One region of the Streptomyces sp. NPDC012510 genome, then DNA from elsewhere that is predicted to be linked to it. Evidence: predicted binding sites of a transcription regulator. Region 1 holds the regulator's gene; each other region holds the start of a gene.
What was found. The regulator HrcA, encoded in region 1, represses chaperone genes, less so after heat shock. The targets are predictions, from matches to a motif close to TTNGCACTCNGNNNNNCNGAGTGCNAA.

Region 1 (5,126 bases):
CTGGGAGTTGAACTGGACACGAGCGACTTCGGCACCTTGCCCGGCGTCAGGCCTCACCGCTACCCGTGACGAAGTCGATCAGCTCCTCCACCCGCCCCAGCAACTCCGGCTCCAGGTCCTTGTAAGACCCCACCCGCCCCAGAATCGCCTGCCACACCGCCCCCGTGTTCTCCGCGGGCCACCCCAGCGCCCGGCACACCCCCGTCTTCCAGTCCTGCCCGCGCGGCACGCGCGGCCACGCCGCGATACCCACCGCCGACGGCTTCACGGCCTCCCAGATGTCGATGTACGGGTGGCCCACGACGAGCGCGTGCTCGCTGGTCACCGACGTGGCGATCCGGGACTCCTTGCTGCCGGGGACCAGGTGGTCGACCAGGACCCCGAGGCGCGCGTCGGGCCCGGGGGCGAAGTCCGCGACGATCGACGGGAGGTCGTCCACGCCCTCCAGGTACTCCACCACCACGCCCTCGATGCGCAGATCGTCACCCCACACCTTCTCGACGAGTTCGGCGTCATGGCGGCCCTCGACGTAGATGCGGCCGGCGCGGGCCACACGGGCGCGGGCGCCGGGGACGGCGACCGAGCCCGAGGCCGTGCGGGAGGGGCGGGCGGGGGCCGACGACGAGGGGCGAACCAGCGTCACCACCCGGCCCTCCAGGAGGAAGCCACGGGGTTCCAGCGGGAACACCCGGTGCTTGCCGAAGCGGTCCTCCAACGTCACCGTGCCCGCCTCACAGCGGATGACCGCGCCGCAGAAGCCGGTCGTGGGCTCCTCGACGACCAGGCCGGGGTCGGCCGGGACCTCGGGGGCCGGCTTGGGCCTCTTCCACGGAGGGGTCAGATCGGGTGAGTACTGGCGCATTCGGATGACGATAGGAGAAGCGGCGCCCGGAAGCTCCCGGGGTCAGCGCGACACGCCGAAGCGGCGGGCCAGCGCGTCGCGTTGGCCCCGTACGAAGGCCGCGTCCACCACCGCCCCGTGACCGGGGACGTAGAGCGCGTCCTCGCCGCCCAGGGCCAGGAGGCGGTCCAGCGCCGCCGGCCAGCGGGCGGGGACGGCGTCGGGACCGGCCTGGGGTTCACCGGACTCCTCGACCAGGTCCCCGCAGAAGACGACCTCCGGCGAACCGGCGGATCTCGCGGTGGCCGGGGTGCCCGGGACCAGGACCACCAGGTCGTGTGCGGTGTGTCCCGGTCCCACGTTCGCCAGCAGCACCTGGTGACCGCCGCCCAGATCGAGGGTCCACTCGCCGGAGACATGGTGGCCGGGCGGGACGAGGAGTTCGGCGGCCTCGGAAGCCGCCGCCGGATCGAGACCGTGGCGTACGGCGTCCGCGCGGAGAACGTCACGTTCCCGGGTCAGGGCTGCGCCCAGTCCGACCGCACCGAACACCTCCACCCCGGCGAACGCCGCCGCCCCGAAGACATGGTCGAAGTGGGCGTGGGTGAGCGCGAGATGTGTCACACGGCCGCCGCCGAGCAGTCGACGCGCCTCGGCACGCAACCGCGCGCCCTCCCGCAGGCTGGAACCCGAGTCGATCAGCAGGGCCGCGCCGTCCCCGACCACCAGCCCGACCGTGCAGTCCCAGCCCGGCAGGCGGCACCGGCCGACACCGGGTGCCAATCCCTCCCACCCGAGCTCTTCCCAAGTCACCGTCATGCGCCGACGCTAGCTGTAGCGCTCCCCGGACCGCGTGGTCGGGGGAGGGCCCCGTCCCGTGAAAGAGCACCGGCACCTCCCCGCAGAGGTGTCACCACCTTCCCGTCCCGGCCCGTCGGCGCACCTACCCGTCGGTAGGAAGCGGCCCGACATCGCCGGACAGGTCGGTACACGTCGGCATGACATGGCTGGACCGGCCTTGCCGGGGGCGTACCCCACCGCCGTACACTGGGCGGGGAGTGTTGGCACTCGCCCGGGGCGAGTGCCAAGGGGGAGTCACAGGAGAGCGAGCTGGAGGTGTGCGCGGTGCTCAGTGAACGCAGGCTCCAGGTGCTGCGCGCCATCGTCCAGGACTATGTGGGCACCGAGGAACCGGTCGGTTCCAAGGCGCTCACGGAGCGGCACAACCTCGGTGTCTCCCCGGCGACCGTCCGCAACGACATGGCGGCGCTGGAGGACGAGGGCTTCATCGCCCAGCCCCACACCAGTGCGGGCCGCATCCCCACCGACAAGGGGTACCGGCTCTTCGTCGACAAGCTGGCCGGCGTCAAGCCCATGACCCCGCCCGAGCGGCGCGCCATCCAGAACTTCCTGGACGGCGCGGTCGATCTGGACGACGTGGTGGCCCGGACCGTGCGGCTGCTCGCGCAGCTCACGCGGCAGGTCGCCGTCGTGCAGTATCCGTCGCTCACACGGTCGACGGTGCGGCACGTCGAGCTGTTGTCGCTGGCCCCCGCCCGGCTGATGCTCGTGCTGATCACGGACACGGGACGGGTGGAGCAGCGGCTGGTGGACTGCCCGGCGCCCTTCGGGGAAACGTCACTCGCGGATCTGCGCGCCCGGCTCAACAGCAAGGTCGCGGGCCGCCGGTTCACCGACGTGCCCCGGCTGGTCGAGGACCTGCCGGAGGCGTTCGACGTCGAGGACCGGGGGACGGTCGCGACGGTGCTCTCCACCCTCCTCGAAGCACTCGTCGAGGAGAGCGAGGAGCGGCTGATGATCGGCGGCACCGCCAATCTCACCCGCTTCGGACATGACTTCCCCCTCACCATCCGGCCCGTGCTGGAAGCCTTGGAGGAGCAGGTCGTCCTCCTCAAGTTGCTTGGCGAGGCAGGGGATTCGGGCATGACCGTACGCATCGGTCATGAGAACGCCTATGAGGGACTCAACTCCACGTCCGTCGTCTCCGTCGGTTACGGTTCGGGCGGCGAGGCAGTAGCGAAGCTGGGCGTGGTCGGACCTACGCGCATGGACTATCCGGGAACGATGGGAGCGGTACGAGCGGTGGCACGGTACGTCGGACAGATCCTGGCGGAGTCTTAAGTGGCCACGGACTACTACGCCGTGCTCGGCGTGCGCCGCGACGCTTCCCAGGACGAGATCAAGAAGGCGTTCCGGAGGCTCGCGCGCGAGCTCCACCCGGACGTCAACCCCGATCCGAAGACCCAGGAGCGGTTCAAGGAGATCAACGCCGCCTACGAGGTGCTCTCGGACCCGCAGAAGAAGCAGGTCTACGACCTCGGCGGCGACCCGCTCTCCCAGGCGGGCGGCGGCGCGGGCGGCTTCGGCGCGGGCGGCTTCGGGAACTTCTCGGACATCATGGACGCCTTCTTCGGTACGGCGTCCCAGCGGGGTCCCCGGTCGCGCACGCGCCGTGGCCAGGACGCGATGATCCGGCTGGAGATCGACCTCGAGGAGGCGGCCTTCGGCACGACGAAGGACATCCAGGTCGACACCGCCATCGTCTGCGCCACGTGCAGCGGCGAGGGCGCGGCCCCGGGAACCACCGCCCAGACCTGTGACATGTGTCGCGGTCGTGGTGAGGTCTCCCAGGTCACCCGGTCCTTCCTCGGCCAGGTCATGACCTCCCGGCCCTGCCCGCAGTGCCAGGGCTTCGGCACGATCGTCCCCAACCCGTGCCCCGAGTGCGCGGGCGACGGGCGGGTGCGGTCGCGACGGACGCTCACGGTCAAGATCCCGGCCGGTGTCGACAACGGCACGCGGATCCAGCTCGCCGGTGAGGGCGAGGTCGGGCCCGGTGGCGGCCCCGCCGGTGACCTGTACGTCGAGATCCACGAGCTGCCGCACCCGACCTTCCAGCGGCGCGGCGACGATCTGCACTGCACGGTGACGATCCCGATGACGGCGGCGGCGCTGGGCACCAAGGTGCCGCTGGAGACGCTGGACGGTCTCGAGGAGGTCGACATCCGGCCCGGGACCCAGTCGGGACAGTCGATCCCGCTGCACGGGCGGGGTGTCACGCATCTGCGCGGTGGCGGGCGTGGGGATCTGATCGTCCACGTCGAGGTGCAGACGCCGACGAAGCTCGACCCCGAGCAGGAGGGGCTGCTGCGGCAGCTCGCCGTGCTGCGGGGCGAGGAGCGGCCGATGGGGCAGTTCCAGCCGGGGCAGCAAGGGTTGTTCTCGCGGCTGAAGGACGCGTTCAACGGGCGCTGACGGCTTGTTCGTCGGGTGCGGGTGAGTGGGGCTTCTCGCGCAGTTCCCCGCGCCCCTGAAAAGCACGGGCTGCGCCCCGTGCTTTTCAGGCCCGCAGGCCTGGTCTTTTCGGGGCGCGGGGAACTGCGCGACCAGCCCCCACTCACCCGCACCCGACCAACAACCCTCCGTCCCCGATTCGGCGATGTCCGGAGGACAGTGGCACCATGCCGTCATGTCCTCCGCGCTGACCGATCTCGTCCCGCTTCCGATCGTGCAGGCCCCCATGGCCGGCGGCGTCTCCGTGCCGCGACTGGCCGCCGCCGTGTCCGAGGCGGGCGGGCTGGGCTTCCTCGCCGCCGGGTACAAGACGGCCGACGGGATGTACCAGGAGATCAAGGCGCTACGGGCGCTGACCGCGCGGCCGTTCGGCGTGAACCTCTTCATGCCGCAGCCCGAGTATGCCGAGCCCGCCGCCGTCGAGGTGTACGCGGAGCAGTTGGCCGGTGAGGCCACCTGGTACGAGGCCGACCTGGGCGACCCCGACAGCGGACGCGACGACGGCTACGAGGCCAAGCTCGCCGTGCTGCTCGACAACCCGGTACCGGTGGTGTCGTTCCACTTCGGCTGCCCGACCCCCGAGGTCGTCGAGTCCCTCGCCCGCAAGGGCACGCTCACCCTGGTCACCGCGACCTCGGTGGAGGAGGCGCAGGCCGTGGAGCGGTCGGGTGCCCACGCGGTGATCGTGCAGGGCGTCGAGGCGGGCGGCCATCAGGGCACCCACCGGGACGACCCCGAGCGGGACTGCGCCGGCATCGGTCTGCTCTCCCTGGTCGCCCAGGTCCGCGAGGCCGTGGCCCTGCCGATGGTCGCCGCCGGCGGCATCATGCGCGGCGGCCAGATCGCCGCGCTCCTCATGGCCGGTGTGAGCGCGGCCCAGCTCGGCACGGCCTTCCTGGCCACCCCCGAGTCCGGCGCGCACGCCGTGCACAAACAGGCGTTGACCAACCCCCTCTTCGTCCGCACCGAG
Region 2 (5,126 bases), on a different contig from region 1:
GTGACGAAGAAGGGGACGACGCGGACGCCCGGCGGTGAGTGGAGTGCGAACCAGGAGAGGAGGGCCGTCTTGCCCGCCCACGCCTCGGCGCGCCACCAGGCGTACACCGGGCCGGAGTCGGCCGTGCAGAAGGCAGCGAGTTCCGCCAACTCCGCTTCACGGCCGACGAGTTGGTCCGGGGCGATACGGCGGACCTGCTCCCGGTACGCCGAGCGGACCTGGGGGACGAACAGGATCTGGTTGTGATCGCCGGTCACGGCCAGGCCGATGTTCCCGCCGGCGGCCACCGCTCCCTGGGCCGAGGCCTCGGCGGAGCCGGTCGGCGGTGTTCCGTCCTCGGCCGCCCCTCGTTTCCCCCACCAGCGCATGAGGCCATGGTGCCAAAGGGTGCGAGGGAGGACGTGGGGGGACAATGGACTGGTTCACCGGACCAGGGGGGCCGGGAGGTGGTGTGGCATGACGTTCGTGCAGCTCATCGACTGCAGGACCAGTCGGCTCGACGAGATGAACCGGCTGATGGACAGGTGGGTCGAGCAGACCAAGGGGAAGCGGACGGCGACGCACAGTGTGGTCGGCACGGACCGGTCCGACTCGTCGCACGTCATCGAGATAGTGGAGTTCCCGTCGTACGAGGAGGCCATGCGGAACTCCGGGCTGCCGGAGACGGACCGGATCTTCCAGGACATGATCGCGCTCTGCGACGAGATGCCGACGTTCACGGATCTGGACGTGGTGCGGGACGAGCAGCTCTACACGGGGACGGCGCGGCGGTTCTTCGAGACGCTGGCCGTGAAGGGGGAGCTGCCGCCGCTCAACGATCTGCTCGTGGAGGACTATCACGACCATGTGCCCTCCGGGGAGCCGGACGCCATCGGGATGGACGCGTTCCGACGGACCTGCGAGGAGTGGCGGAGCGCGTTCGACTACGCGTTCACCGTGGAGGACCAGCTCGCCCAGGATGACCGGGTGTGCACGCGGTGGACCTGGGACGCGACCCACAAGGGGGACTTCCTCGGGATTCCGGCCAGCGGGAGGACGGTCCGGATGACCGGGACGACCATTCACCGGTTCACCCCCGAGGGGAAGATCGCCGAGGGATGGTGGGAGTACGACCGGCTCGGGTTGATGGGGCAGCTCGGAGCCCTCGACGACCTGGAGAAATAGGTCATCGGGCCGTGACGCGGGAAGGCCCGGCACCCCCGCGTACGGGGATGCCGGGCCTCATCTACGGCTTGCTCGCCGACGTGTCCCGCGTCAGTGGGAGTGGCCGTGACCGTGGCCGTGGCCCGCGTCGGCCGGCTCCTCTTCCTTCTTCTCGACGACCAGGGTCTCGGTCGTCAGGAGGAGGGAGGCGATGGAGGCGGCGTTCTCCAGGGCGGAGCGGGTGACCTTGACCGGGTCGATGACGCCGGACTTGACCAGGTCGCCGTACTCGCCGGTGGCGGCGTTGAAGCCCTGGCCCTTGTCGAGCTCGGCGACCTTGGAGGTGATGACGTAGCCCTCCAGGCCGGCGTTCTCGGCGATCCAGCGCAGCGGCTCGACGGCGGCCTTGCGGACGACCGCGACACCCGTGGCCTCGTCGCCGGTCTTGCCGAGGTTGCCCTCGAGGACCTTGACGGCGTGGACGAGCGCGGAGCCACCACCGGAGACGATGCCCTCCTCGACCGCGGCACGGGTCGCGGAGATGGCGTCCTCCAGACGGTGCTTCTTCTCCTTCAGCTCCACCTCGGTGGCGGCGCCGACCTTGATGACGCACACGCCGCCGGCCAGCTTCGCGAGGCGCTCCTGGAGCTTCTCGCGGTCCCAGTCGGAGTCCGTGTTCTCGATCTCGGCCTTGATCTGGGCGACGCGGCCCTGGACGGCCCCGGAGTCGCCGGCGCCGTCGACGATCGTGGTGTCGTCCTTGGTGACGGTGACGCGGCGGGCGGAGCCCAGCACGTCCAGGCCGACCTGGTCGAGCTTGAGGCCGACCTCCTCGGAGATGACCTCGGCGCCGGTCAGCGTCGCCATGTCCTGCAGCATCGCCTTGCGACGGTCACCGAAGCCGGGGGCCTTCACGGCGACCGCGTTGAAGGTGCCGCGGATCTTGTTGACGACGAGGGTCGACAGGGCCTCGCCCTCGACGTCCTCGGCGATGATCAGCAGCGGCTTGGAGGCGTTGGCCTGGATGACCTTCTCCAGCAGCGGCAGCAGGTCGGCGATGGCGCCGATCTTGCCCTGGTGGATGAGGATGTACGGGTCGTCGAGGACGGCCTCCATACGCTCCTGGTCCGTCACGAAGTACGGCGACAGGTAGCCCTTGTCGAAGGCCATGCCCTCGGTGAAGTCCAGCTCCAGACCGAAGGTGTTGGACTCCTCGACGGTGATGACACCGTCCTTGCCGACCTTGTCCATCGCCTCGGCGATGAGCTCGCCGACCTGGGCGTCCTGGGCGGACAGACCGGCGACGGCGGCGATGTCGGACTTCTCGTCGATCGGGCGGGCGGTCGCGAGGAGCTCCTCGGAGACCGCGGCGACGGCGGCGTCGATGCCCTTCTTCAGGGCGGCCGGGGAGGCACCGGCGGCGACGTTCTTCAGGCCCTCGCGCACGAGCGCCTGGGCGAGCACGGTGGCGGTGGTCGTACCGTCACCCGCGATGTCGTTGGTCTTGGTCGCCACCTCCTTCACCAGCTGGGCACCGAGGTTCTCGTACGGGTCCTCGACCTCGACCTCGCGGGCGATGGTCACACCGTCGTTGGTGATGGTGGGGGCGCCGAACTTCTTGTCGATGACGACGTTGCGACCCTTGGGGCCGATCGTCACCTTGACCGTGTCGGCAAGCTTGTTGACGCCGCGCTCGAGGGCGCGACGGGCGTCCTCGTCGAACTTCAGGATCTTCGCCATGGGAGCGGTTCAGCCCTCTCGGAAAATGTCGGTGAAACGAACTGCGCCCCTGACGCCCGGCTCATTAGTGGTCGCGGGGGGCCAAGGGCGCAGCTCACAAGCAATGTGCTTCGGTGAGGAAGCCGATGCGGGATTTCTGGGGGTGACCCCCAGACCCCCCTTACTTCTCGATGATCGCGAGGACGTCGCGAGCCGAGAGGACGAGGTACTCCTCGCCGTTGTACTTCACCTCGGTGCCGCCGTACTTGCTGTACAGCACGATGTCGCCGGTCTTGACGTCGAGCGGCAGGCGCTCGCCGTTCTCGAAGCGGCCCGGGCCCACGGCCAGGACGACGCCCTCCTGGGGCTTCTCCTTGGCGGTGTCCGGGATGACCAGGCCAGAGGCGGTGGTCTGCTCGGCGTCGAGCGGCTGGACCACGATGCGGTCCTCGAGCGGCTTGATGGCAACCTTGGAGCTGGTGGTCGTCACGATCCGACCTCCCCCTTCGGAGATCTCACGGGGTTAACTGTCTGAGGTGGCGACCAGGTGGATCCGTCGTCGCGGGTGCCGGACCTGCCCGTCGCGTAGTTGGCACTCTCCAGGGGGGAGTGCCAGACCTGAGACTATGACCGCGATTAGCACTCGGTCAAGCGGACTGCTAATCGCGTGCGGTGTGGCGGGTCGCGGCGGGCGTGTCGGGCGAGTCGCCGGGGGCGTGTCGTGCGGGCCGTGGGCATGCGTCGACCGGGCGCCGGACCGTGCCGCACGGGCGTCAGAGGTAGTCCTCCAGGCGGCCCACCGTTAGGCCCCGCTCCTGGATGCGCCGCAACAGTCCGGCCGTCATCCGGGTGAGGGTCGCGCCCTCCAGTCGGCCCGGTCCGCCGGTGCCGGCAAGGACGATGTCGCCGGGGCGGAGGCGGTCGGCCACGGTGTGGCGGAGACCGGTGCTCCGCAGGGACGCGCTCCACAGGACGACCGCGCCGATGCCGCAGTCGGCGGCGGCGCGGAGCGTGGTGGTGTCGTAGACGCCGTACGGCGGGCGGAAGAGGGTCGGGCGGACACCGAAGCGCTGCCCCAGCTTGTACTGCTGACCGCAGATCTCGGCGCGCTGTCCGGCGTACGGCAGGCCGCGCAGGGCCCTGTGGTCGAGCGTGTGGTTCTGCACGGTCGCGCCGACCGCCCGCAGGCGGGCGAAGTGGCCGTACCCCGGCCCCACGACGCGGTCCGTCAGGAACAGGGTCACCGGCAGCCGCAGCTCACGCACCATCGCGGCGAACCGGGGGTCCCTCTCGGCACCGTCGTCGTACGTCAGGAAGACCACCTTGTCCCGCGTCGGAACGCGGCCGACGACCGGCGCCGGCCCGGCCGCGCGAGGGGCCACCGGCCGATCGGGGGGCCATGGCGCGGGGGCGAGCGGCGAGGGAAGGCCCCAACGTCGGTACGGGGGCTGGTGAGGGCCTGGGGGCGGTGTCGAGGCCGATGTCGGGGCTCGGGTAGAGGGTGCCGGTGTCGTGGCTCCGGTAGAGGGTGCCGGCGCCGAGGTGCGGGACGAGGGCGGCGGCGGAGCGGCCCGGCCGACCGGCTCGGGGGGCCGGGCGGCGCATCCGGGGACCAGCAGGACGGCGAGGGAGGCGAGGAGGGCCAGTGCGCGGGTCGCCGTCGTACGGGCCGTCGGGAGGGGCGCGGAGCGGCGTGCGCCGCACCACCACGCGCGTGCCGTCGGCTCCGCACGCCCCGCCCGCCCTGCCCGCGTCCCGGCATGCCGGACGCCCTCCGCACCCCCGGCACGCCTGCCGCCCACGGCGCCCTCCGCACCCCCGACACGGCTGCCGCTCCCGACGCTCTCCGCACCCCCGACATGCCCCGCACCCCCGACATGCCCGGCGCTCCCGGCACCCCCCGCGCTTTCGGCACCCGGCGCATGTCCTGTGCGCTCGGTCCTCTCACGCATCCCGCATCCGCCGCGCGGTCCTCGGCCTCTCCGGGCCTCGCCCTCCCCCGGCACCCGGCGGCGGCCGCCACGCAGCCGCCGCCCTCCGCGCACGCGACGACCCCCTGGCCTCCTCACAGGTAGTCCTCCAGTCTCGCCACCGCGTACCCCTCGGCGGTGACCCGGTTCAGGAAGCGGCGGATCATGTCGCGCATGGTGCCCTTCCAGTCGCCCTCGCCCCGGAAGTGACTGAGGACGATGTCGCCCGGGCGCAGCTCTCGGTCCCCTTCCCGGTACTCCCAGCGGTCGGCGAAGACCTCCTCGTTCCAGAGG
Region 3 (5,126 bases), on a different contig from region 1:
GGAGGGGCCGAACACCGGGGCGTCCGGGAAGAGCTTGCCCTGTTGGCGGACCGTGCCGATGTGCCAGAGCTGCGGCACGATCGTGCCGCCCCCGGCGTGCACCGCCTCGGCGACCTTCGCCCACCCCGCGAGCTGCTCCTCCCCGGCGAACCGGGGCACCCCGTCCAGATCGCCGGCCGTCTCGTGCCCGACGTACGTCCCCTCGGTCACGATCAGGCCCACCCCCGCCGCGGCCCGCCGCCCGTAGTACGAGGCCACGTCCGCACCCGGCACACCACCGGGCGAGAACACCCGCGTCATGGGCGCCATGGCGATCCGGTTGGGGACGGTCAGGCCGTTGATCGTGACGGGGCGGGACAGCACCTCGGCGGCACGGGAGGTGGAGACGGTGGTCACGTGGGCTCCTCGGGGGCGTACGGAGATCTGATGAATATTCACTACATGCGTACGCATATAATGTCTCTCCTCTCAACCTCCTCCGCCGTCACGGCATTCCACCCGCGGCACCCCACCCGCTGTGACCCCGGACACGCCCGAGGGCGGCACCCCCTGACTCGACAGGGGGTGCCGCCCTCGGACACGCGGGACGGCGATCGACCGGGGTCGATCAGAAGTCCATGTCACCGCCCGGCATACCGCCACCGGCGGGCGCGGCGGCCTTCTCCGGCTTGTCGGCGATGACGGCCTCGGTGGTGAGGAAGAGCGCGGCGATGGACGCGGCGTTCTGCAGAGCGGAACGCGTCACCTTCGCCGGGTCGATGATGCCGGAGGCGATCATGTCGACGTACTCACCGGTCGCGGCGTTCAGGCCGTGGCCGACCTGGAGGTTGCGGACCTTCTCCACGACGACGCCACCCTCGAGACCACCGTTGACGGCGATCTGCTTGAGCGGGGCCTCCAGGGCGAGCTTCACGGCGTTGGCGCCGGTCGCCTCGTCACCCTCGAGCTCCAGCTTCTCGAAGACCTGGGAGGCCTGGAGCAGGGCCACGCCACCACCGGCGACGATGCCCTCCTCGACGGCCGCCTTCGCGTTGCGAACGGCGTCCTCGATGCGGTGCTTGCGCTCCTTGAGCTCGACCTCGGTCGCGGCACCGGCCTTGATGACGGCCACGCCGCCCGCGAGCTTCGCCAGGCGCTCCTGGAGCTTCTCGCGGTCGTAGTCCGAGTCGCTGTTCTCGATCTCGGCACGGATCTGGTTGACCCGGCCCTGGACCTGGTCGGTGTCACCGGCGCCGTCGACGATGGTGGTCTCGTCCTTGGTGATGACGACCTTGCGGGCGCGGCCCAGGAGGTCCAGGGTCGCGTTCTCCAGCTTGAGGCCGACCTCCTCGGAGATGACCTCGCCGCCCGTGAGGATGGCGATGTCGCCGAGCATGGCCTTGCGGCGGTCACCGAAGCCCGGGGCCTTGACGGCGACGGACTTGAAGGTGCCACGGATCTTGTTGACGACCAGGGTCGACAGGGCCTCGCCCTCGACGTCCTCGGCGATGATCAGCAGCGGCTTGCCCGACTGCATGACCTTCTCCAGGAGCGGGAGCAGGTCCTTGACGTTGGAGACCTTGGAGTTGGCGATGAGGATGTAGGGGTCCTCGAGCACCGCCTCCATGCGCTCCATGTCGGTCGCGAAGTAGGCGGAGATGTAGCCCTTGTCGAAGCGCATGCCCTCGGTGAGCTCGAGCTCCAGACCGAAGGTCTGCGACTCCTCGACGGTGATGACGCCTTCCTTGCCGACCTTGTCCATGGCCTCGGCGATCAGCTCGCCGATCTGGGTGTCGGCGGCGGAGATGGAGGCGGTGGAGGCGATCTGCTCCTTGGTCTCGACCTCCTTGGCCTGGTCGAGCAGCGCACCGGAGACGGCCTCGACGGCCTTCTCGATACCGCGCTTCAGGGCCATCGGGTTGGCGCCGGCGGCGACGTTGCGCAGGCCCTCGCGGACGAGCGCCTGGGCAAGGACGGTCGCGGTCGTCGTGCCGTCACCGGCTACGTCGTCCGTCTTCTTCGCGACTTCCTTGACCAGCTCGGCGCCGATCTTCTCGTACGGGTCCTCGAGCTCGATCTCCTTGGCGATGGACACACCATCGTTGGTGATCGTGGGGGCGCCCCACTTCTTCTCGAGGACGACGTTCCGGCCCTTGGGGCCGAGCGTCACCTTGACGGCGTCCGCGAGCTGGTTCATGCCGCGCTCGAGGCCGCGCCGCGCCTCCTCGTCGAACGCGATGATCTTGGCCATGTGAAGTGGTCCTCCCGGACTGGGGTGGATTGCTCCGGACCGCGCTGGCGCCCGCGACGGACGGCCTGCCTGCCTCGTGGTTCCTTGCCCCACATGGCCTGCGGGCCTCACCGACCCGGTCCTCGTTGTCACTCTCACCTTCAGAGTGCTAACGCCAATGATTAGCACTCGGCATGCCCGAGTGCAAGGTGCGCCCGCGTAGCGGGCTCGTCGAGGGGTGGTGGTCGGGTGACGGGCGGGAGCAAGCGCCTCTCGGTGATCCGCAGGTGAACGCGCCCCCGCGCGCCCTCCCGGCAGCGCCTCGGCAGCGGCTCGGCAGCGGCTCGGGACCTCTCGGCACCCCCACACGCAGGAGGGCCCGCACCCCTGTACGGGGTGCGGGCCCTCCCGAAAAGAACGAAGAACGTCGCTGCGAAAACCCGGCGCGTTACTTCAGCCGGCCGCGAGCCGGACCATGTCCGCCTGCGGCCCCTTCTGACCCTGCGAGATCTCGAACTCGACCCGCTGGCCCTCTTCCAGGGTGCGGTAACCGTCCATCTGGATCGCGCTGTAGTGGACGAATACATCCGCACCACCGTCGACCGCGATGAAGCCGTACCCCTTCTCCGCGTTGAACCACTTGACGGTGCCCTGAGCCATGCCTAACTCCCCTATTACTGGCCCTTGCACAGATCCACACTTCGCGGATCCGGGTCAGACCTCACCCCCCAACGGTTGGGGGCGTGCGCCGGAACGCGTCGACCGCGGCCGAATGTATCTGTCCAACTGCCCTCTGCAACAGGTCAATCGGACGAGAAATCTGGACACGACCGGTCGGGAATGTACGAACAATTCGCCCGAATTCAGGGCAAGTCGGGCCCCACAAAGGGAACAAATTACACAAAAGCCCTGCACACTTTGGCTACTTCATATAGGGCGTGCGGCGCGATCAAATATGCACCCGGCATGGAATCACTACGGCGATCGGACCGGGTTCCCCAACTCTACCGCGCTTAATCATAGAGAATTGCCCCCTCCGCTTCTCTCGCGGAGGGGGCAATTCGGTGAACGCTCGGTAATCAATGTTACCGACGGTTACTACCGGCCGGTACTCGCCGGGCCTCAGCCACCGGCGACCGCCGGAATGATGGACACGCCGGCGCCGTCCGGAGTGGCCGTCTCCAGCCCCTGCTCGAACCGGACATCGTCGTCATTCACGTACACATTCACGAACCGCCGCAACTTGCCCTGATCATCCAGAACCCGGGCGGCGATCCCGTTGTGGTTCTTTTCCAGATCGGCGATGACCTCGGCGAGGGTGGCCCCTTCGGCCTGGACTTCAGCCTGGCCGCCCGTGTAAGTGCGCAGGATGGTAGGGATCCGAACATTGACGGACATGACGTGTGACCTCCGGTCAGAGCAGTGGGGTTAGGAGCGCGGGACTGCGTTGGATGTGCGGCTGCGTTGGATGTGCGGCTCCGCCGCGTGGGCGCGACAAGCCCCCACAGCCCCGCAGACGAACGACTACCAGGCCTTACGCAAGACCGGCTGCACGGAACGAATCAAGGTTGGGCCGAATGGTCGCCGTAAGCCCGGTTCCGGCCACCGCGTCCAGCGTCTTCAGACCATCCCCCGTGTTGAGCACGACGGTCGTCAGCGTCGGGTCGAGCACCCCGTTCTCGATCAGCTTCCGGGTGACTCCGACCGTCACACCGCCGGCGGTCTCCGCGAAGATCCCCTCCGTCCGCGCCAGCAACTTGATCGCCTCGACAACCTGCTCGTCGTTCACGTCCTCCACGGCCCCGCCGGTCCGCCGGGCGATGTCGAGGACGTACGGCCCGTCCGCCGGGTTGCCGATCGCGAGCGACTTCGCGATCGTGTTCGGCTTCTGGGGGCGCACCACGTCGTGCCCGGCCTTGAAGGCCACCGACACCGGCGAGCACCCCTCAGCCTGCGCACCGAAGATCTTGTACGGCTTGTCCTCGACGAGCCCGAGCTTGATCAGCTCCTGCAGCCCCTTGTCGATCTTCGTGAGCTGCGACCCGGAGGCGATCGGCACCACGAGCTGGTCCGGCAGCCTCCAGCCGAGCTGCTCGCAGATCTCGTACGCCAGGGTCTTGGAGCCCTCCGCGTAGTACGGCCGCAGGTTGACGTTGACGAAGCCCCAGCCCTCGCCGGCCGGGTCGCCGATCAGCTCGGAGCAGAAGCGGTTCACATCGTCGTAGTTGCCCTCGATGCCGACGAGCTCGCCGCCGTAGACCGCGGCCATGACGACCTTGCCCTGCTCCAGGTCGTGCGGGATGAACACACAGGACCGGAAGCCGGCGCGCGCGGCGGCGGCACCCACGGCACCGGCGAGGTTGCCGGTGGAGGAGCAGGAGAGCGTGGTGAAGCCGAAGGCGCGGGCGGCCTCCAGGGCCTGGGCGACGACGCGGTCCTTGAAGGAGTGCGTCGGGTTGCCGGAGTCGTCCTTGATGTACAGACCGCCGGTCACGCCCAGCTCACGCGCCAGGTTGTCGGCCTTGACGAGCTGCGTCCAGCCGGGGTTGATGTTCGGCTTGCCGGCGACGTCGGCCGGGACGGGCAGGAGAGGGGCGTAGCGCCAGATGTTGGCGGGCCCGGACTCGATCGTCTTGCGGAGCTCTTCCGTCTCGTACTCGGAGTAGTCGTAAGCGATCTCCAGCGGCCCGAAACACTCCTCGCAGGCGAAGACCGGTCCGAGGGGGACGCGGTGGCCGCACTCGCGGCAGCTCAGCGCCGCGGCGGGACCGAGGTCGACGGTCTTCGGGGATTCGGTGACAACAGTCTGCGCAGCCATGTGAGGCGAGGCCCTTTCTCCTCATCTTCCTCACGACGCATTTCGTCGTGAGACGGATTTGGCACCTTCCCTAGCCGGGAGCCTCGCGGGGCGATCGAC

Region 2: a site for HrcA is predicted at 3,499-3,525, ahead of groES (co-chaperone GroES). Genes of this name have one in related genera too.
Region 3: a site for HrcA is predicted at 2,392-2,418, ahead of groL (chaperonin GroEL). Genes of this name have one in related genera too.

What each region holds. Positions count from the first base shown of each region.
Region 1 is NZ_JBIBEN010000002.1:34,024-39,149, reverse strand. Features, by position in the region: gene ACFY9I_RS03070 (Uma2 family endonuclease) at 1-69, shown strand, start outside; gene ACFY9I_RS03065 (DUF3097 family protein) at 47-862, opposite strand; gene ACFY9I_RS03060 (MBL fold metallo-hydrolase) at 905-1,660, opposite strand; gene hrcA (heat-inducible transcriptional repressor HrcA) at 1,967-2,983, shown strand; gene dnaJ (molecular chaperone DnaJ) at 2,984-4,117, shown strand; gene ACFY9I_RS03045 (nitronate monooxygenase) at 4,332-5,126, shown strand, end outside.
Region 2 is NZ_JBIBEN010000006.1:295,818-300,943, reverse strand. Features, by position in the region: gene ACFY9I_RS14065 (hypothetical protein) at 1-368, opposite strand, end outside; gene ACFY9I_RS14060 (ester cyclase) at 457-1,164, shown strand; gene groL (chaperonin GroEL) at 1,255-2,883, opposite strand; gene groES (co-chaperone GroES) at 3,044-3,352, opposite strand; gene ACFY9I_RS14045 (polysaccharide deacetylase family protein) at 3,636-4,508, opposite strand; gene ACFY9I_RS14040 (hypothetical protein) at 4,623-4,937, shown strand; gene ACFY9I_RS14035 (polysaccharide deacetylase family protein) at 4,928-5,126, opposite strand, start outside.
Region 3 is NZ_JBIBEN010000030.1:61,899-67,024, reverse strand. Features, by position in the region: gene ACFY9I_RS37670 (NADH:flavin oxidoreductase) at 1-396, opposite strand, end outside; gene groL (chaperonin GroEL) at 608-2,230, opposite strand; gene ACFY9I_RS37660 (cold-shock protein) at 2,663-2,869, opposite strand; gene ACFY9I_RS37655 (MoaD/ThiS family protein) at 3,332-3,607, opposite strand; gene thrC (threonine synthase) at 3,744-5,027, opposite strand; SAM riboswitch class I at 5,046-5,126, opposite strand, start outside.